3 regions of the Pseudomonas sp. SO81 genome follow, and region 2 is predicted to be linked to each of the others. Evidence: predicted binding sites of a transcription regulator. Region 2 holds the regulator's gene; each other region holds the start of a gene.
What was found. Region 2 encodes FliA, which starts transcription of late flagellar genes. Its sites were predicted from a motif close to CTAAAGTTTNNNNNNNNNNNGCCGNTAA; they were not measured.
Positions count from the first base shown of each region.

Region 1: OH686_RS00070 (methyl-accepting chemotaxis protein) is a predicted target of FliA. The motif match lies at 1,844-1,871, and genes of this name have one in related genera.
Region 3: OH686_RS00715 (methyl-accepting chemotaxis protein) is a predicted target of FliA. The motif match lies at 2,520-2,547, and genes of this name have one in related genera.

Region 1 covers NZ_CP126126.1:11,740-18,687, forward strand. The annotation lists gene OH686_RS00070 (methyl-accepting chemotaxis protein) at 1-1,807, opposite strand, end outside; gene OH686_RS00075 (Na+/H+ antiporter family protein) at 2,068-3,387, shown strand; gene ctpM (methyl-accepting chemotaxis protein CtpM) at 3,481-5,163, shown strand; gene OH686_RS00085 (AI-2E family transporter) at 5,287-6,348, shown strand; gene nuoN (NADH-quinone oxidoreductase subunit NuoN) at 6,401-6,948, opposite strand, start outside.
Region 2 covers NZ_CP126126.1:571,267-578,214, forward strand. The annotation lists gene OH686_RS02655 (protein-glutamate methylesterase/protein-glutamine glutaminase) at 1-462, opposite strand, end outside; gene OH686_RS02660 (chemotaxis protein CheA) at 502-2,718, opposite strand; gene OH686_RS02665 (protein phosphatase CheZ) at 2,748-3,536, opposite strand; gene OH686_RS02670 (chemotaxis response regulator CheY) at 3,556-3,930, opposite strand; gene fliA (RNA polymerase sigma factor FliA) at 4,014-4,760, opposite strand; gene fleN (flagellar synthesis regulator FleN) at 4,757-5,590, opposite strand; gene flhF (flagellar biosynthesis GTPase FlhF) at 5,687-6,948, opposite strand, start outside.
Region 3 covers NZ_CP126126.1:142,330-149,277, forward strand. The annotation lists gene OH686_RS00705 (sigma-54-dependent transcriptional regulator) at 1-88, shown strand, start outside; gene OH686_RS00710 (hypothetical protein) at 118-732, opposite strand; gene OH686_RS00715 (methyl-accepting chemotaxis protein) at 740-2,371, opposite strand; gene OH686_RS00720 (undecaprenyl-diphosphate phosphatase) at 2,561-3,394, shown strand; gene OH686_RS00725 (DUF1294 domain-containing protein) at 3,403-4,107, shown strand; gene OH686_RS00730 (MmcQ/YjbR family DNA-binding protein) at 4,104-4,451, opposite strand; gene OH686_RS00735 (DUF1993 domain-containing protein) at 4,527-5,033, shown strand; gene OH686_RS00740 (ABC-F family ATPase) at 5,091-6,677, opposite strand; gene sph (sphingomyelin phosphodiesterase) at 6,795-6,948, opposite strand, start outside.

The DNA of each region.
Region 1 (6,948 bases), 560 kb from region 2:
TCACCTGGCGAATCTCTTCCACCGAGTCCTGGGTGCGCTTGGCCAGGTTGCGCACTTCGTCGGCGACCACGGCGAAGCCGCGTCCGGCCTCGCCGGCACGGGCGGCCTCGATGGCGGCGTTGAGGGCGAGGAGGTTGGTCTGTTCGGCGATGGCGCGGATCACCTCCAGCACCGAGCCGATCTGCTCGCTGCTGCTGGCCAGGCTTTCCACTTCCTGCATGGCGGCGTTCAGCTCGTTGGCCAGCTGTTCGATGGACAGGGTGGTGCGGTCGATCACCGCCAGGCCTTCGCGGGCGGCGGCATCGGCGCCACGGGCGGCATCGGCGGCCTGGGAGGCGTTGTTGGCCACGTCGTGGGCGGTGGCGCTCATCTCCTGGGAGGCGGTGGCCACCTGGTCCACTTCACGGAACTGCTGCTGCATACCGGCGCTGGTCTGGCTGGCGATGGCGGCGGACTGGTCGGCGGTGCTGCGGGCGTCCTGTACCGAGCGTTTCACGTCGGCGATGATCGGCTGCAGCTTGTCGAGGAAGCGGTTGAACCAGCCGGCCAGCTCACCCAGCTCGTCCTGCCTGGCGTAGTCCAGGCGCTTGGTCAAGTCGCCTTCGCCGCTGGCGATGTTCTTCAGCATGCTGGCCACGCCGAGGATCGGGCGGGTCACGCCGAGAGCGGTCAGCCACATCAGAGCGATGCCGATGAGGATGGCGATCAGCGCCAGCACCACGGAGAAGGTGGTGTCGCTGGTCCGGCGCTCGTCCAGCTGCTTTTCCAGCGCCAGCGCCGGGCCGAGCAGGGTGGCCTTGGGCACTTCCAGCAGCACGCCCCAGGACTTGGCCTCGGGGATCGGCAGCAGCGGCTCGAACACTCGCAGGTTGCCCTCCAGCTCGAGGAACTGGGCCTGGCCGCCGCTCAGCATCTGGGCGATCTGGCCGCCCTGGTTGGGGAAGGCGCTGGTCAGCGGCTTGCCCAGCTGGCCCGCGTCGCGGCTGTGCCCGGCCAGCAGGCCGGCGGCGCTGATGATGCTGACATGGGCCTGGCCATCGTACAGCTCGCTACTGGCCTTCTGGCTGAACTTTTGCAGGCTCTCCAGGCTGATGTCCACGCCCATCACGCCGATCACCTTGCCGCCCTGCTCCAGGGGGAAGGCAATGCTGGTCATCAGCACCTGCTTGCCGTTGACGTCGTCGAAATAGGGATCGAGCACACAGGCGCGCTTGCTGTCGCGCGGGCAGGTGTACCAGGCGTTGTACGGCGCGCCGCTGGGGCCGGCGGTGGTGTCGCCCAGCTGCGCCTCGTCCATCGTCTCCGACTCCAGGGTGCCCGGCGTGCTCTGCGACCAGTAGAGCGAGAAGCGTCCCTTGTCGTTACCGCCGACCTCGGTGATGCCGGCGAACAGCTCGTCCTTGCCGTCCAGGCCGTTGGGCTCGAACACCAGGTACAGGCCGAGCAGGTTGGGGTTGGCCTCCAGGGCCGAGCGCACCTGGCGGGTCATGTCTTCGCGCAGGTCGAAGGCATCGAGGAAGCGCTTCTCGGCCTGCTCCTTGAGGAACAGCACCTGGCGCGAGAAGCCCTTGCCGTACTGGTAGGCGTCCATGAAGTAGCGCTGGATGCGGATGCCCTGCAGCTCGCCGCGTGCGGCCATGCGCAGGCGGGCGGACTCTTCCAGCATCTCGCTGCTGGAGGTCTTCACCAGCGCCGCGCTGTGCGTGGACTGGTACAGCGAGGCCCCCACCAGCAGGGTCACGATGGCCTGCAGACAGAGACCGGCGAGTAGGGTGATTTTCCACTGGATGGACAGGCGCGACAGCATGAAGGGGTCCTTTCAAAAGTCAGACTTGCTGGTCATTTATCGGTGTTTTCGTCAAAAACTTGACCGATACCAATCGATTTAATGAGCCACTTGAGCTTTTTCGATGAAGCTTCTGAATTACAGGCAAGAATTGTGCTCAGCCCTCGGCTTTCCACGCATCGCCTGCGTTTTGACAGAGCCTGACCGATCGGGCAGAGTTCGCGCCCTTTCCCGGGCGCGACGCGTGTCGGGTAGCCTCTTTATCGTAGTTGGAGCTCCTCATGAACGCAGTCGTTGCCGCGGTCGGCATCATGCTGATCCTCAGTCTCTGCCGGGTGCATGTGGTCATCGCGCTGATCGCCGGCGCCCTGGCCGGCGGCCTGATCGGTGGGCTGGACCTGCAGGCCAGCCTGGCCGCCTTCAACAAGGGTCTCGGCGGCGGTGCCAACGTGGCGCTGTCCTACGCGCTGCTCGGCGCCTTCGCCGTGGCCATCTCCAAGTCCGGCCTGGCCCATGCCCTGGCGGACAAGGCGCTGGCCATGGTCGGCCGCCAGCAGGAGCGTGGCGGCGATCTGGTGGGGTGGCTGCTGATCGGCCTGCTGCTGGTGGTGTCGGTGTCGTCGCAGAACATCCTGCCGATCCACATCGCCTTCATTCCGCTGCTGGTCCCGCCGCTGCTCTATGTGATGGCGCGCCTGCGCATGGACCGCCGCCTGGTGGCCTGCGTCATCACCTTCGGCCTGATCACACCCTACATCTTCCTGCCGGTGGGCTTCGGCAACATCTATCTGAACGAGATCCTGCTGGCCAGCGTGCGCAAGGGCGGCGTGGATACCGCCGGCGTCAGCGTCACTCAGGCCATGCTGCTGCCGGCCCTGGGCATGCTCTGCGGCCTGCTGGTGGCAGTGTTCCTCAGCTACCGTGGCAAGCGCGACTACGACATCCAGCGCATCGAGCAGGTGGAGAAGGTGGCGGTGCAGTACAACCCCTACAGCCTGCTGGTGGCCGGCGTGGCAGTGGCCGCCGCCTTCGCCGTGCAGCTGTGGCTGGACTCGATGATCATCGGTGCCCTGGTGGGCTTCGTGATCTTCTCGGTGTCCGGCGTGGTGCGCTGGCGCGAGGCCGATGACCTGTTCACCGAAGGCATGAAGATGATGGCCATGATGGGCTTCATCATGATCGCCGCCGACGGCTTCGCCGAGGTGATGCGCGCCACCGGCGAGATCGACAGCCTGGTGGGCTCGGCTTCCCACTGGATCGGCCACAGCCAGGCCATCGGCGCGCTGATGATGCTGCTGATCGGCCTGCTGGTGACCACCGGCATCGGCTCGTCCTTCTCCAGCGTGCCGATCGTCGCGGCGATCTTCGTGCCGCTGTGCGTGCAGCTCGGCTTCAGCCCGCTGGCCATCGTGTGCATCGTCGGCACCGCCGGCGCCCTGGGCGATGCCGGCTCGCCGGTGTCCGACTCGACCCTGGGCCCGACCGCCGGGCTGAACGCCGACGGCCAGCACGACCATATCTGGGACACCGTGGTGCCGACCTTCCTGCACTACAACCTGCCGCTGCTGGCGTTTGGCTGGATCGCCGCGATGGTGCTGTAATAACTGCAGACATGACTTCAGGCTGAAACGGGGTTGCCGATAACACGGCAACCCCGTTTTGCTTTCTGCGGATCTGCCCAAAAGGAAGGGATCATGCGTCTTACCCTGAAAACCAAAGTGCTGCTGCTGGCCCTGGTGCCGGTCATTCTGTTCGCCCTGGTGCTGAGCGGCGCGGCGGCGAAGATCCTCGACGACCTGGCCGAGGACGAAGTCGCGCAGACCCGCGAGCGCCTGGTGGAGGAAAACCGCCAGGAGCTGAAGAACTACATGCAGATCGCCCTCGGCTCGGTGCAGAGCCTGTACGACGGCGCTGCCCAGGGCGATATGGCCAGTCGCGAGCAGGCCATCGCCATCCTGTCCAAGATCAAGTATGGCAAGGACGGCTACTTCTTCGGCCACGACTCCAGCGTGGTGCGCCTGTTCCGTGGCGACAGCCCGGTGGACGTGGGCAAGAACCTGTCCGAGCGCAAGGATCCCAACGGCGTCTACGTCAACCGCGAACTGGTGCGGGTGGCCAAGGACGGCTCCAACTACGTGGAGTACAGCTCGCCGCTGCCCACCGACGAGAGCGTGCTGGTACCCAAGCTGGCGTACAGCTACTACCTGCCGAAGTGGGACCTGGCGCTGGGCACCGCCGTCAACCTGGACGGCGTCGCGGCCGAGGTGGCCGAGGTCGAGGCGTCCATCCAGGAGCGCGTCGGCACCATCCTCACCAGCATCCTGGTGATCGCCGCGGTGATGCTGCTGGTGTTCGGCGTGGCCGGCCTGGCCCTGAGCAACGCCTTCCTGCGCCCCCTGCAGCTGATCAAGGAAAACCTGGACGACATCGCCGCCGGTGAAGGCGACCTGACCCGCCGCCTGCCGGTGGCCGGCGACGACGAGCTGGGCCAGCTGGCCGGCTCGTTCAACCGATTCGTCGAGAAGATCCACGGCCTGGTGCGGCAGATCGCCGAGATGACCACCCAGCTGACCGGCCTGGTCGGTGAGGTGGCGGCCCAGGCGCAGCGCTCCGAGCAGGCCATGGAGCGCCAGCGCCACGAGACCGACCAGGTGGCCACGGCGATCAACGAAATGTCCGCCGCCGCCCACGAGGTGGCCAAGAGTGCCCAGGGCGCTGCCGAGGCCGCGCAGCAGACCGATCACGAGGGCCAGGCGGCGAAGAAGGTGGTCGACGGCAGCATCAGCCGCATCCACGCCCTGGTCGGCGACATCCGTGAGAGCGGCCAGTCGCTGGACAGCCTGCAGCAGGACGTGCAGTCCATCGTCAGCGTGCTCGGCGTGATCCGCTCCATCGCCGAGCAGACCAACCTGCTGGCGCTCAACGCGGCCATCGAGGCGGCCCGGGCCGGCGAGGCCGGACGCGGCTTCGCCGTGGTGGCCGACGAGGTGCGCGCGCTGGCCAGTCGCACCCAGCAGAGCACCCAGGAAATCCAGGGCATGATCGACCGCCTGCAGCAGGGCACCCAGGCCTCGGTCACCGCCATGCGCCGCTCCAGCGATGCCGGCGAGATCACCAGCGAGCAGGCCAACCAGGCCGGCTCCTCGCTGGATGCCATCGCCGGGCTGATCGGCACCATCAACGCGATGAACGCGCAGATCGCCAGCGCCGCCGAGGAGCAGACCGCTGTGGCCGAGGAGATCAACCGCAGCGTGCACCAGATCGCCGCGGCCGTGGACAGCGTGGCGGATGAGACCCGCCACGGCGCCGCCACCGCGCGCAGCCTGTCCGACCTGGGTGAGCGCCTGGGCAGCCTGGTGCGGCAGTTCCGCATCTGAGGCCCGTGCTGTGAAAGAAGGCGCTGCGGCGCCTTTTTTCATGGCCGCGCCAGGGCAAAAAGGCCGCACTTTGCCGTCACGTTGGGGGACTAAGCAGGAACAGCCCTGTCAGGCGGTCGCCCAATGCCTTCTTCGCGCGTCGAACACAAAGCCTTTCTCGCCCTGCTGGTGGCGGTGACCCTGGCCTTCGCCTGGATCCTCCTGCCGTTCTATGGCGCGCTGTTCTGGGCCGTGGTGCTGGCCGTGCTGTTCGCCCCGCTGCAGCGGCGCCTGGCCCTGCGTATCGGCGGGCGCGGCAACCTGTCGGCGCTGATCACCTTGTGCGTGTGCCTGCTGGTGGCGATCCTGCCGGTGATCGTCATCACCCTGATGCTGGTGAACGAGGGGGCGGCGGTGTACCAGCGCATCGAGGCCGGCGAGCTGGATGTCGGTGCCTTCGTCGCCCAGGGCAAGGACATGCTGCCGCAGGCCATCCAGCGCCAGCTCGACCGCCTCGGCCTGGGCAATTTCGACGGCCTGCGCGACCGCGTCGCCCGCGGCGCGCTGGAGGGCAGTCAGTTCCTGGCGACCAAGGCGTTCGCCATCGGCCAGAACACCTTCGAGTTCGTGGTCGGCTTCTTCGTCATGCTCTACCTGCTGTATTTCTTCCTGCGCGATGGCCCGGAGCTGGTGCGCACCGTGCGCAGCGCCGTGCCGCTGGCCGAGGGCCTCAAGCGTCGCCTGCAGATCAAGTTCACCCGGGTGGTGCGCGCCACGGTGAAGGGCAATATCGCCGTGGCGGTGGTGCAGGGCGCGCTGGGCGGGTTGATCTTCTGGGTCTTGGGCATCAGCAGCCCACTGCTGTGGGGCGTGCTGATGGCCTTCCTGTCGCTGCTGCCGGCGGTGGGCTGCGGGCTGGTATGGGGGCCGGTGGCGTTCTATCTGCTGGCGCGCGGCGAGCTGTGGCAGGGCGTGACGCTGATCCTGTTCGGCGTGCTGGTGATCGGTTTGGTGGACAACCTGCTGCGGCCGATCCTGGTGGGCAAGGACACGCGCATGCCGGACTACGTGGTGCTGATCTCCACCCTCGGCGGGCTGACCCTGTTCGGTCTCAACGGCTTCGTCATCGGCCCGCTGATCGCCGCGCTGTTCATCGCCAGCTGGGACCTGTACCGCAACGGCAGCCAGACGCCCCGGTTGCCCTGAATCGCAGGCAGAAAAAACCCGGCCAGCGCCGGGTTTTTCATTGCCGCTGACCTCAGTGGGCCACGGCCACCAGGCCGGCGTGCTGCACCAGTTCCAGCAGTGGCTGCGGATAGACGCCGAGGAAGAAGGCGAGCAGGGCAACGAACAGCAGCATGACGCCGCCGGCGCGCTGGCCCCAGTTGAACGGCGCATCGTGGCGCTTGAGGTTGGGCTCCTGCAGGAACAGGGTGACCATCACTCGCAGGTAGTAGAACACGCCGATGGCGCTGCCCAGAATCAGCGCGCCGAGCAGCCACCACTGTTGCGACTGCACGCCGGTGGCGACCACGTAGAACTTGCCGATGAAGCCGGCGGTCAGCGGGATACCGGCCAGGGACAGCATCATCACGGTGAGCACGGCGGTCAGGTACGGACGGCGCCAGAACAGGCCGCGGTACTCGTACAGGGCGTCGGCGTCACGGCCGCTGTAGGGCGTGGACATCAGGGTGATCACGCCGAACGCGCCCAGGCTGGTCAGCACGTAGGTAGCCAGGTACACGCCGATGGCTTCCTCGGCCAGGCCCTTGCTGGCGATCAGGGCGATCAGCAGGTAGCCGAAGT
Region 2 (6,948 bases):
GGCGCTGGACGTGCTGCTGGCAGGAGCAGCGCTGGGCGTCGCGCTGAAGGTGCTGTAGCGGCGGTTGCTGCGAGCGATGGTATGCACCTTCTCGCACAACATGGCCTTGACCTTCTCGGGGTTGCGCGAGATGTCCTCGAAGTTCTTCGGCAGGTAGTCGACCGCACCGGCATCCAGCGCATCGAGGGTAACGCGGGCGCCCTCGTGGGTCAGCGAGGAGAACATCAGTACCGGCGTCGGACAGCGCTGCATGATGTTCCGCACGGCCGTGATGCCGTCCATCATCGGCATCTCGTAGTCCATGGTGATCACGTCCGGCTTCAGTGCCAGGGCCTGATCGATGGCCTCGCGGCCGTTGGTGGCGGTACCGACCACCTGGATATCGGGGTCGGCGGAGAGAATCTCCGAGACCCGGCGGCGGAAGAAGCCGGAATCATCCACCACCAGGACCTTGACTGCCATAAACACTCCAGAGCGACTGGCCGGGCCAGCCGTGATCAATCAGATGCGACGTGCGTAGCGCTTGAGCATGCTCGGCACGTCGAGGATCAGGGCGATGCGCCCGTCGCCGGTAATGGTAGCGCCAGACATGCCGGGCGTGCCCTGCAGCATCTTGCCGAGCGGCTTGATCACCACCTCTTCCTGGCCCACCAGCTGATCGACCACGAAGCCGATGCGCTGGCTGCCCACGGTAAGGATCACCACATGCCCCTCACGCTGCTCCTCGCTGGATGCGCCATTGACTAGCCAGCGCTTGAGGTAGAACAGCGGCAGCGCCTTGTCGCGCACTATCACCACTTCCTGACCGTCCACCACGTTGGTGCGCGACAGGTCGAGGTGGAAGATCTCATTGACGTTGACCAGCGGGAAGGCGAAGGCCTGGTTGGCCAACATCACCATCAGGGTCGGCATGATCGCCAGGGTCAGCGGCACCTTGATGATGATCTTCGAGCCCTGGCCCTTGGCCGAGTGCACGTTGATGATGCCGTTGAGCTGGGAGATCTTGGTCTTCACCACGTCCATGCCCACGCCACGGCCGGACACGTCGGAAATCTCGGTCTTGGTCGAGAAGCCCGGGGCGAAGATCAGGTTGTAGCACTCGGTCTCGCTCAGGCGGTCGGCTGCGTCCTTGTCCAGCAGGCCCTTCTCCACCGCCTTGGCGCGGAGAATTTCCGGGTCCATGCCTTTGCCGTCGTCGGAGATCGACAACAGGATGTGGTCACCTTCCTGTTCGGCGGAGAGTACCACTCGCCCACCGCGCGCCTTGCCTGCGGCTTCGCGCTCCTCCGGCCCCTCGATGCCGTGGTCGACGGCGTTGCGCACCAAGTGGACCAGCGGGTCGGCCAGGGCCTCGACCAAGTTCTTGTCGAGGTCGGTCTCTTCGCCGATCAGCTCCAGGTTGATCTCTTTCTTCAGGTTGCGCGCCAGATCGCGGACCAGGCGCGGGAAGCGCCCGAATACCTTCTTGATCGGCTGCATGCGGGTCTTCATCACCGAGGTCTGCAGATCGGCGGTGACCACGTCGAGGTTGGACACGGCCTTGGCCATGGCCTCGTCGCCGCTGTTCAGACCCAGGCGCACCAGGCGGTTACGCACCAGCACCAGTTCGCCGACCATGTTCATGATCTCGTCCAGGCGCGCGGTATCGACCCGCACCGTGGTTTCCGCCTCGCTGGCGGCACCGGCTGGCGCACCACCTGCGGCAGCTGCTGCTGGCGCCGGCGCCGCAGCGGCGGCCTTGACCGGCTCGGGCTTGGCCGTCGGTTTGGCGGCAGGCTTGGCCGGTTCGGCCTTCTTCGGCTCAGCCTTCTTGGCGGCCGGGGCAGCGGCGGCAGGCTTGGCAGCGGGCGCGGCGCCCTCGTCGGGGCCGGTGAACTTGCCCTTGCCATGCAACTGATCGAGCAGTGCTTCGAATTCGTCGTCAGTGATCTCGTCGCCCCCTGCAGCTGCGGGGGCGGCGGCTACCGGCTTGGGCGTAGGCGTCGGCTCTTCGGCGGAGAACTTGCCCTTGCCGTGCAACTGGTCGAGCAGCGCTTCGAATTCGTCGTCGGTGATCTCGTCACCGCCGGCTGCCGGCGCGGGAGCGGCAGGCTTAACCGAAACGGCAGGAACCTCATCCGCAGCGAATTTGCCCTTGCCATGCAACTGGTCGAGCAGCGCTTCGAATTCGTCGTCGGTGATTTCGTCGCCGCCGGCCGCCGGCGCAGGCGCTTCCGCCGGCTGATCGCCGATGGCATCCAAGAGCTGTTCAAACTCGCTGTCGGAGATGTCTTCAGCGGCGGCCGCTTCCGGCTCCGGTTCGGCCACGGCGGCCAGTTCGTCGGCGCTCTCCGGCTCGGCCAGGCGCGACAGCGCGGCCAGCAGCTCGGGAGTCGCGGGAGTCACCTCAGTACGCTCGCGCACCTGGCTGAACATCTCGTTGACCGAGTCCAGCGCCTGCAGCACCACATCCATCAGTTCGGCGGTAACGCGACGCTCACCCTTGCGCAGGATGTCGAACACGTTCTCCGCAATGTGGCAGCACTCCACCAGCTCGTTCAGCTGGAGGAAGCCCGCGCCACCCTTGACGGTGTGGAAACCACGGAAAATCGCATTGAGCAGGTCCATGTCATCGGGTCGGCTTTCCAGCTCGACCAGTTGTTCGGACAGCAACTCAAGAATTTCGCCGGCCTCTACCAGGAAGTCCTGGAGGATTTCTTCATCGGCGTCGAAGCTCATCGGTGCGCTCCAAAGGCTCTGTTAGAGCCTTAAAATCCAAGGCTGGACAGCAGATCGTCGACGTCGTCCTGACTGGACGCCACGTCCTCACGCTTATCGGCATGAATCTGCGGACCTTCACCCTTGGAAGGCTCTTTTTGTTGTTCTTGCTCGGCGCGGAGCACGGCATGGTCGTGTTCGATGCCGGCGAAACGGTCGACATGGCTGGCCATCAGCACCAGCTTGAGCAGATTGCTTTCCACTTCGGTGACCAGTTGGGTCACCCGCTTGATCACTTGCCCGGTGAGGTCCTGGAAGTCCTGCGCCAGCAGGATGTCGTTCAGGTGGCCGGACAGTTTCTGGCTGTCGCGCTCGCTGCGGGCGAGGTACAGCTCGATGCGTTTGGCCAGGTCACGGAAGGCGTCGGCGCCCATCTCGCGGCGCATGAACTTGCCCCACTCGGCCGACAGGCTCTGCGCCTCGTCGCCCAGGTCGTTGACCAGCGGCGCGCTCTGCTCGACCAGATCCATGGTGCGGTTGGCCGCCTTCTCGGTCATTTTGACCACGTAGGACAGACGCTCGGTGGCATCGGAGATCTGCGAGATTTCCTGGGCGCCCGGCATGTGCGGGTCGATCTGGAAATTGACTATCGCGTTGTGCAGCTCGCGGGTGAGCTTGCCGACTTCCTGGTACAGGCCGTGATCGCGCGCCTTGCTCAACTCGTGGATCAGCTGTACCGCTTCGCCGAAGCGACCCTTCTCAAGGCTGTCGACGAGTTGGGTAGCATGTGTCTTCAGGGTCGATTCGAGTTCGCCCAGGGTTGAATCATCGTGTGCCATAGCGCCCTCGCGGCGGACATCAGCCGTTAACCCGTTCGAAGATCTTCTCGATCTTCTCCTTAAGCACCTGGGCGGTGAACGGCTTGACCACATAGCCGTTCACACCGGCCTGGGCGGCCTCGATGATCTGCTCGCGCTTGGCTTCCGCAGTCACCATCAGTACCGGCAGGGTCTTCAGGCGGTCGTCGGCGCGCACCGCGCGCAACAGGTCGATGCCGGTCATGCCGGGCATGTTCCAGTCAGTCACCAGGAAGTCGAAGCTGCCGCTCTGCAGCATGGGCAGAGCGGTGTTGCCGTCGTCGGCCTCCGCGGTGTTGGTGAACCCCAGATCACGCAGGAGGTTCTTGATGATCCGTCGCATCGTCGAAAAATCGTCAACGATGAGGATTTTCATGTTCTTGTCCAAGTCGACCTCCGTACAGTCCTAAACGCCTCCGGCAGCCCGGTAGCGTCGCAAATCATGAAACCGGCTCGCCGTCAGCTGGCCCGCCACTCGCCCAGCCTGGACCGCAAACGCGCGGCGCACTGGCTGTGCAACTGGCTGACCCGGGATTCGCTGACCCCCAGGACTTCGCCGATTTCCTTCAAATTCAATTCTTCGTCGTAGTACAGCGACAGCACCAGGCGCTCGCGCTCCGGCAGGTTGGCGATGGCATCGGCCAGGGCCGCCTGGAAGCGTTCATCTTCCAGACCATGCAAGGGCCCTCCGTGACTGCTGCTGACATCCTCGTGCAGACCGCCGCTCTCGCCGTCCTGAACCAGGTCGTCGAAGCTGAACAGGCGACTGCCCAGAGTGTCGCCAAGGATGCCGTAGTAATCCTCGAGACTCAATTGGAGTTCGGCCGCAACCTCTTGATCTTTAGCGTCTCTTCCGGTGCGCGCCTCGATTGCACGAATCGCGTCGCTGACCATGCGGGTATTGCGGTGTACCGAACGCGGCGCCCAGTCGCCCTTGCGCACCTCGTCCAGCATGGCGCCGCGGATGCGGATGCCGGCGTAGGTTTCGAAGCTGGCGCCCTTGCTGCCGTCGTATTTTTTCGAAGCTTCCAGTAGACCGATCATGCCCGCCTGGATCAGGTCGTCGACCTGCACACTGGCCGGCAAGCGTGCCAGCAGGTGATAGGCGATGCGCTTGACCAGGGGCGCGTAGCGCTCGATCAATTGGTGCTGGGAATCCTGCGCCTGCGCCTTGTTGTACATGCGTAGTCCACTGGCTGCTGTCATACGGCCGTACCCGCGATCGGTTGCTGCACCAGACGCTCGACGAAGAACTCCAGATGGCCGCGCGGGTTGGCCGGCAGCGGCCAGGTGTCGACTTTCTGGGCGATCGCCTTGAACGCCAGTGCGCATTTCGAGCGCGGGAAGGCTTCGTATACCGCGCGCTGCTTCTGCACGGCCTTGCGTACGGACTCGTCATAGGGCACTGCCCCGACGTATTGCAAAGCCACATCGAGAAAACGGTCGGTTACCTTGGTCAGCTTAGCAAACAGATTGCGCCCTTCCTGCGGCGTATGGGCCATGTTGGCCAGCACGCGGAAGCGGCTCATGCCGTAGTCGCGATTGAGCAGCTTGATCAGCGCATAGGCGTCGGTGATCGAAGTCGGCTCGTCGCAGACCACCACGATGACTTCCTGCGCCGCGCGCACGAAGCTGACCACGCCGTCGCCGATGCCGGCGGCGGTGTCGATGACTAGGACATCGAGGTTGTCGCTGATGTCGCTGAAGGCCTGGATCAGGCCGGCATGCTGCACCGGCGACAACTGCACCATGCTCTGCGTGCCCGAGGCGGCCGGCACGATGCGCACGCCGCCGGGACCCTGGATCAGCACATCTTTGAGATCGCACTCGCCGGCGATCACGTCGGCCAGGGTGCGCTTGGCGGTCAGGCCGAGCAGGACGTCGACGTTGGCCAGGCCCAGGTCGGCGTCCATCAGCATGACCCGGCGACCGAGGTCGGCCAGCGCCAGCGACAGATTCACCGACACATTGGTCTTGCCGACACCGCCCTTGCCGCCTGTGACTGCGATCACCTGTACGGGATGCATACTACCCATGTTCTTCTCTTACCTTGACTTGCCTGGACTGGGCTGGTCGGGCAACCACACCGACCCTTTCCTAACACTAGAACGCCTTGCACGCTGCCGCCTGCCTTATCCCACGCGGCGCGCCGGGTGGTGGTACAGGCCGGCGAACATATCCGCCATGGCCTCCTCGCTTGGATCTTCGGCGGTCTGCAGGCTCACGGCGCGACTCACCAGCTGATGGCTGCGCGGCACCTGCAGATCGTCCGGAATCTTCGGCCCATCTGCCAGATAGGCTACCGGTAGATGCTGGCTGATAGCCAGCCCCAGAACTTCACCCAGGTTGGCGGCTTCATCGACCTTGCTCAGGATGCACCCGGCCAGGCCGCACTGCTTGTAGCTGTGATAGGCGGCCTTGAGCACCTGAGCCTGGCTGGTAGCGGCCAGCACCAGATAGTTTTTCGATTTGACCCCACGCGCGGCCAGACTCTCCAACTGCAGACGCAGAGCCGGATCATTGCCTGGCAGGCCGGCGGTATCGATCAGCACCACTTTCTTGCGCGCCAGCGGGGCCAGGGCCTGAACCAGGGACTGGCCCGGGTCGACCTGGGTCACCGGTACGTTGAGGATGCGACCGAGGGTCTTGATCTGCTCCTGGGCGCCGATGCGGAAGCTGTCCATGCTGACCAGGGCGATGCTCTGCGGGCCGTATTTCAGCACGTAGCGCGCCGCCATCTTGGCCAGGGTGGTGGTCTTGCCCATGCCGGCCGGGCCGACCAGGGCGATCACACCGCCCTCTTCCAGCGGCTCCACTTCGGGCGTCTTGATCGCATGAGCCAGGTGGGCCAGCAGCATGCGCCAGGCCTGACGCGGCTCGGCGACTTTGGCCACGCGCTCCAGCAGGGCCTTGGACAGCTCGGCGGACAGGCCCATGCGCTGCAGGCGGCGCCACAGGTTGGCCTGTTGCGGCTTGCGATTCTGCAGCTGGCCCCAGGCGATGGAGCCCAGCTGTACTTCGATCAGCTCGCGCAGGCCGTGCAGCTCGAAGCGCATGGCATCCAGGGCGCGCTGATCCACCGCAGCGGCAGCCGGCTTGATTGCGGGCTGTGCGGCGGCCACCGGGCGCTGAGCCTTGACGGCGGTGGCCGGCAGCTCCGGGGCGACCAGCGATTCGTTGGCGAACAGCTGGCGGTCCTTGCGCTCGTCGGCCACGGCGCGAATGGTCAGCTCGGCCTGGGCATTGGCGATCTTCGCCTGAGTCTTGCGCAGCTCGGCTTCCAGCGCCGGGTTGGCCTGACGTGCCGGAGCGGTCGGCTGGTAGTCCAGGGCAGCGGTCAGCTCCACGCCACCGGCCACACGGCGATTGCCGATGATGGAGGCATCGGCGCCCA
Region 3 (6,948 bases), 430 kb from region 2:
TGCCGGCAACATGAGCCACGCGGCCAAGGTGCTTGGCATCTCAAGGCCGACCTTCTATCGGCTACTGCACAAGCATCAGCTGCGCTGAGTCGCGCGGGATTTGCCGGTGTCTGTGGATCAGCAGCCGAGGCTGTCGGACTGCCGGTAAAGCGCCAGCAGCTTGCGGGTGATGCTCTGCTGGATGTCGTCGCGCTCGAAGGACGACAGGCGGGTGAGCTTCTGTACCTGCAGGCGATGCAGGTGGATGTAGGGCATCTTCTGGTCGAATTCGCGCAGGTCGCCCTTCATCAGGATCGGCAGGAAGACGTCGTTGATCTTCTTCTGGTTGCTGATGATCTGCGCCAGGGCCTGCTTGAACGGCATGGTCTTGGGCGCCGGGCCGCCATCCTTCATCTGTGTGGTCAGCAGCAGGCCGGGCTTGCCCAGCACCACGCCGGGCAGCACGCAGAGGCCGGTCTTGCGCACCGCCAGCGGGTCGATGCCGTGCAGGGTGTCATGGAAGGCGTAGGGGTTGGGCAGCACCACCATCTTGCGCCCGTAGTCGGTGGGGAAGTGCAGGTTGTAGTTGGTGTACAGCTGGCGGGTCGACTCGGAGTATACGCACAGGCGGTTCTCGAACAGCTTGATGAAGCGCTCGGCCAGCTCGCGGCGAGCGATGCTGTCCAGGTCCCAGATCAGGTCCTGGTTCTGCTGCTGGCCGAGGTTGACCTCTTGGTGCTCCATACTGCTCATCGCCACCTCATACACGGAATTGACCCAACAAACGGTTCAGCTGCCCGGCCAGTTCGCCGAGCTGGCGGCTGGCCTCACTGGAGTGGTCGGCCGCCAGGGCATTTTCATGCGCCAGCGTGGCTGCCTGGGTGACATTGTGGTTGATATCGTCCACCACATGCGACTGTTGCAGGGTGGCACTAGCGATCGAAGCATTCAAGCCCGTCAGATTGCGTAGCGAAGCGGCGATCTGGCTGAGGCTCTCGCCGGCCTGGCGCGCCTGTTCGACGGTCTGCTGCGAGGCCTGGCTGCTGGCGTTGATAACCTTGACCGCGGCCTCGGAGTTGCCCTGCAGGCGCTCGATCATGCCCTGGATCTCCGCCGTGGACTGCTGGGTGCGCTGGGCCAGCATGCGCACTTCGTCGGCCACCACGGCAAAACCCCGGCCCTGCTCGCCGGCCCGCGCCGCCTCGATGGCCGCGTTGAGCGCCAGCAGATTGGTCTGCTCGGCGATGGAGCGGATCACCTCCAGCACGCTGCCGATCTGGGTGCTCTCCTGGGCCAGGCTCTGCATCACCTCTACGGCCTGGCCAATGGTCTCGGACAGCTGGTCGATCTGGCGCAGGCTGCCGTCGATGTTCTGCTGGCCCTGCAGTGCCTGCTGCTCGGCCAGGCGCACCTCGCTGGCGGCGTGCTCGGCGTTCTTCGCCACGTCCTGCACGGCGTAGGACACCTCGTTGATCGCGGTGGCCACCAGCTCCATCTGCTGCGACTGCTGCTGACTGTGCTGCTGGGCGTTGCCGGCGATCTCGCCGAGGGACTGCGAGGCCTGGTTCAGGCTGCCGGCGGCCTGCAGCGATTCGCCGATCACCCCGCGCAGCTTGCCGGTGAAGGCGTTGAAGTGGCCGCCCAGGGCAGTCAGCTCGTCGCGGCCGTGGTTGTCCAGGCTGCGGGTCAGGTCGGCCTCGCCGCTGGCGATGTTGGCCATGGCGCTGACCGCTTCGTCCAAAGGCCGGGCGATGCTGCGGGCGATCAGGATGACCAGTGCCGCCAGCAGCAGGGCGATCACCACCAGGATGCCGACGGCGCGCAGGGCCTGCTCGCGGAACTCGGTCTGCACGTCATCGACATAGATGCCGGAGCCGAGAATCCAGCCCCAGGGCTGGAACAGCTCGACGTAGGAGATCTTCGGCACCGGCTCGTCCGAGCCCGGCTTGGGCCAGCGGTAGTCGACCTGGCCGGAGCCGCTTTTCTTGGCCAGGGCGACCATCTCGTTGAACAGGAACTTGCCGTCCGGGTCCTTCAGGCCGGAGAGGTTCTGCCCCTCCAGCTTGGGGTTGGTCGGGTGCATGACCATTACCGGGGTCATGTCGTTGATCCAGAAGTAGTCGTCCTGGTCATAGCGCAGGCCGCGGATCACCTCCATCGCCTGCTTCTGCGCCTCTTCCCGGGCCAGACCGCCGCTCTCCAGGCCCTGGAAATGCTTGAGCACGCCCATGGCGCTTTCCACCACGTGGCGGGTCTTCAGGGCCTTGGCCTTATACAGGTCGACGTGGATCTGCTGCAGCATCAGCCCGGCCAGGACCAGCAGCATGACGATGGACGACAGCAGGATCAGCCACAGGCGGCGGCTGATGGGGAGGGTGCGCAGACTGCTCATGGAAGACGACTCCGGTTTCTTGTTATCGCTACTAGCTAATAGCCAGTCTAGAAGCTGCGCCATTAACCGTTGGCCAGGCAGCGCGGCAAGGGGCTATCTGGTAGCATGCCCGCCGTTTTCTGCCTGCTTCATTCAGGCGCCAATTCTGTTATCGGCCGTTTCACGGAAAGGGCCAGCTCGAGGTAATTCATGGATTTGTGGACAGCCCTGCAGGTACTGATTCTAGGCGTCGTCGAGGGGCTGACCGAGTTCCTGCCGATCTCCAGTACCGGCCACCAGATCATTGTTGCCGATCTGCTCGGCTTCGGTGGCGAGCGGGCGATGGCCTTCAACATCATCATCCAGCTCGGTGCGATCCTGGCGGTGATGTGGGAATACCGCCGCAAGATCCTCATCACCGTGTTCAATGTGCCGCGCCAGCGCGAGGCGCAGCGCTTCACCGCCAACCTGCTGATCGCCTTCCTGCCGGCCGTGGTGATCGGCGTGGCCTTCTCCGATCTGATCCACGAGTACCTGTTCAACCCCATCACCGTGGCCGCAGCCCTGGTGATCGGCGGCGTGGTGATGCTCTGGGCCGAGCAGCGCCCGCATGAGGTCACGGTGGAAGAGGTGGATGACATGACCTGGAAAGAAGCCCTGAAGATCGGCTTCGCCCAGTGCCTGGCGATGATCCCCGGCACCTCGCGCTCGGCCTCCACCATCATCGGTGGCCTGCTGTTCGGCCTGTCGCGCCGCGCCGCCACCGAGTTCTCCTTCTTTCTGGCCATGCCGACCATGGTCGGCGCCGCCGTCTACTCCGGCTACAAGTACCGCGACCTGTTCCAGCCCGGCGATCTGCCGGTGTTCGCCCTGGGCTTCGTGGTGTCGTTCGTGTTCGCCATGATCGCCGTGCGCGGCCTGCTCAAATTCATCGCCAACCACAGCTACGCGCTGTTCGCCTGGTACCGCATCGGCTTCGGCCTGCTGATCCTGGCCACCTGGCAGTTCAGCCTGATCGACTGGAGCAGCGCCCAGGCGCACTGAGGCTGGATATGGAGCGGCGCGGCACGCTGAAAAGCTGGAACGATGCCAAGGGGTTCGGCTTTATCCAGCCCGAGGGCGGTGGCGAGCAGCTGTTCGTGCATATCTCCGCCATGCGTGGCGATAGCCGGCCCGAGGTCGGCGACGCGGTGGTCTATGTCGCCGCTAGCGATGCCCAGGGCCGACCGCGGGCCCAGCATATGCGCCACGCCGGGCTGAGCCTGGATCGACCGGCCATTCGCCGCAAGCCCACGGAGTCGGCCCAATCCTCCAGAGCTGCCGCTGCGAAGAGCGCCCGTCCGGCGCGCGGCGAGCGTCCGCCGCAGTCGGGCATTCAGCAATTGCCGTTCAAGCTGCTGGTGCTGGCTGTGCTGTGCGTGCTGCCGCTCTGGGGCGGCCTGGTGCTGCTGGAGCGTGGGTTGGTCTGGGTGCTGCTGGCCTATCCGCTGGTCAGCCTGTTCAGCTTCTGCCAGTACTGGCTGGACAAGCAGTCCGCGCAGAAGGGCCGTTGGCGCACCCCGGAGAACAGCCTGCATATCGCCGAGCTGCTCGGCGGCTGGCCCGGTGCCCTGGTGGCGCAGCAGGTGTTCCGCCACAAGACGCGCAAGGCGTCCTTCCAACTGGTGTTCTGGGCCATCGTTGCGCTGCACCAGGCTTTCTGGATCGACCAGCTGGCGCTGGGCGGCCGCTACCTCGGCCACCTGTTGCCGCTCTAGTCGAGCAGCAAACCCGCCTGGCGAATCTTCGGCAGCTTGCGCACCACCAGCTGGTGGGAGCGCTGCAGGCACTCGCGCAGCTCATCGTCACCAAGAGGGAAGGGCGGCGCCATGCTGATCCAGTGGGCGCGCGCCAGGTACGGAGCGGGGTGGATGCCCGGCCGATCGACGTAGCCGAGGAACAGCTCCGCCTCGACCTTGAACGCCAGCCGCTCGCCCATGAAGTCGAGGATGGCGAACATTTTATTGCCCGCTATTGAGAACACCCGGTTGCTGCCCCATTTAAGATCCTCGCGGGCGCCGGGCAGGCTCAGGCAGTACACGGCGATCTGTGCGTTGGTCATCAGGCTTCATCTCTCTGGCTGAACCGCGGCTACCCTAGCAGAGTCGCGTCGCCTCTATGCAAAGGAGTTCCACCCATGTCGCTCTCCCTCTACCAGGCCTCCGTGCCGCAATTCGTGCGCATGTTCGGCAACCTGTCGGCCATCCTCGACAAGGCCGCGGCCTATGCCGAAGCCAAGAAGATCGACCCCAGCGTGCTGCTCAACGCGCGCCTGGCGCCGGACATGCACCCGCTGACCCGCCAGGTGCAGATCGCCAGCGACGCGGTCAAGGGCTGCGCCGCGCGCCTGGCCGGGGTAGATGTGCCGAGCTTCGCGGACACCGAGAGCAGCTTCGCCGACCTGCAGGCGCGCATCGCCAAGACCCTGGACTTCATCAAGAGCCTGAGCCCCGAGCAGATCGACAGCGGCGCGAGCCGCGAGATCGTCCTCAAGTTTCCCGGCGCCGAGCTGAAATTCAGCGGCCCGGACTACCTGCTTCACTTCGTGCTGCCCAACTTCTATTTCCACGTCACCACGGCCTACGCCATCCTGCGCCACAACGGCCTGGACGTCGGCAAGATGGATTACCTGGGCCGCGTCTGATCCGCCCAGCCATGAAAAAGCCCCGCATTGCGGGGCTTTTTCGTTACGGCGCTGGCGTCAGACGAAGATGCCCTGGCTGCGCAGGTAGTCGTCGTAGGTGCCGCTGAAGTCGGTCACGCCGTTCTCGCTCAGCTCGATGATGCGGGTGGCCAGGGAGCCGACGAACTCGCGGTCGTGGCTGACGAAGATCAGCGTGCCGGGGTAGTTCTCCAGCGCCAGGTTGAGCGCCTCGATGGATTCCATGTCGAGGTGGTTGGTCGGCTCGTCCATCACCAGCACGTTGGGCTTCTGCAGGATCAGCTTGCCGAACAGCATGCGCCCCTGTTCACCACCGGAAATCACCTTCACCGACTTCTGGATCTCGTCGTTGCTGAACAGCATACGGCCCAGGGTGCCGCGGATGGTCTGCTCGCCCTGGGTCCACTGGCCCATCCAGTCGAACAGGCTGACGTCGTCTTCGAAGTCATGGGCGTGGTCCTGGGCGTAGTAGCCGACCTCGGCGCTCTCGGTCCACTTGACTTCACCGGCATCCGGCGCCAGCTCGCCGACCAGCGTGCGCAGCAGGGTGGTCTTGCCGATGCCGTTGGGGCCGATGATGGCCACGCGCTCGCCGGCCTCGACCTGGAAGCTGAAGTTCTTGAACAGCACCTTGTCGTCGAAGGCCTTGGACACCTTTTCGATGGTCACGGCCTGGCGGTGCAGCTTCTTGTTCTGGTCGAAGCGGATGAACGGGCTGACGCGGCTGGACGGCTTGACCTCGGCCAGCTGGATCTTGTCGATCTGCTTGGCGCGCGAGGTGGCCTGCTTGGCCTTGGAGGCGTTGGCCGAGAAGCGGCTGACGAAAGTCTGCAGCTCGGCGATCTGCGCCTTCTTCTTGGCGTTGTCGGCCAGCAGCTGCTCGCGCGACTGGGTGGCGGCAGTCATGTACTCGTCGTAGTTGCCCGGGAACAGGCGCAGTTCGCCGTAGTCCAGGTCAGCCATGTGGGTGCAGACCGAGTTGAGGAAGTGGCGGTCGTGGGAAATGATGATCATGGTGCTGTTACGCGCCGTGAGGATGTTTTCCAGCCAGCGGATGGTGTTGATATCCAGGTGGTTGGTCGGCTCGTCCAGCAGCAGCACTTCCGGATCTGAGAACAGCGCCTGGGCCAGCAGCACGCGCAGCTTCCAGCCCGGAGCCACTTCGCTCATCGGGCCGAAGTGCTGTTCCAGCGGAATGCCCAGGCCGAGCAGCAGTTCGCCGGCGCGGGATTCGGCGGTGTAGCCGTCCATCTCGGCGAACTCGCCTTCGAGTTCGCCCACCTTCATGCCGTCTTCTTCGCTCATCTCCGGCAGCGAGTAGATGCGGTCGCGCTCGGCCTTGACCTTGTACAGCTCCTCGTGGCCCATGATCACGGTATCGATCACGGTGAAGTCTTCGTAGGCGAACTGGTCCTGGCGCAGTTTGCCCAGGCGCACGTTCGGCTCCAGCATCACCTGGCCGCCGGAAGCCTCCAGATCGCCGCCGAGGATCTTCATGAAGGTCGACTTGCCGCAACCGTTGGCACCGATCAGGCCGTAGCGGTTGCCGTTGCCGAACTTGACGGAAACGTTCTCGAACAGCGGCTTGGCGCCGAACTGCATGGTGATGTTGGCGGTGGAGATCACGGCGGTATTCCTGAAGAGACGGGCGCTTGCGCGCAAAAGGGCGCGATTGTAGCGGTTTCCCGTCGATAGGGCAGCCATGATCGGCCGACCGGGGTTTCCCCCGGTCGGCCTGTGGCCTCAGTAGCGCAGTTTGGCGCTCCAGTCGTCGTACACGGCCGGCTGTTTCAGTTGCACGCGGAATTGCTCGGCCTCGGCGGGGGTGCCGGTCCACAGGTACAGGTGGTCCTTCCAGCTGCCCGAGGTCCAGCGCAGCAGGTAGTAGTCGCTGCCG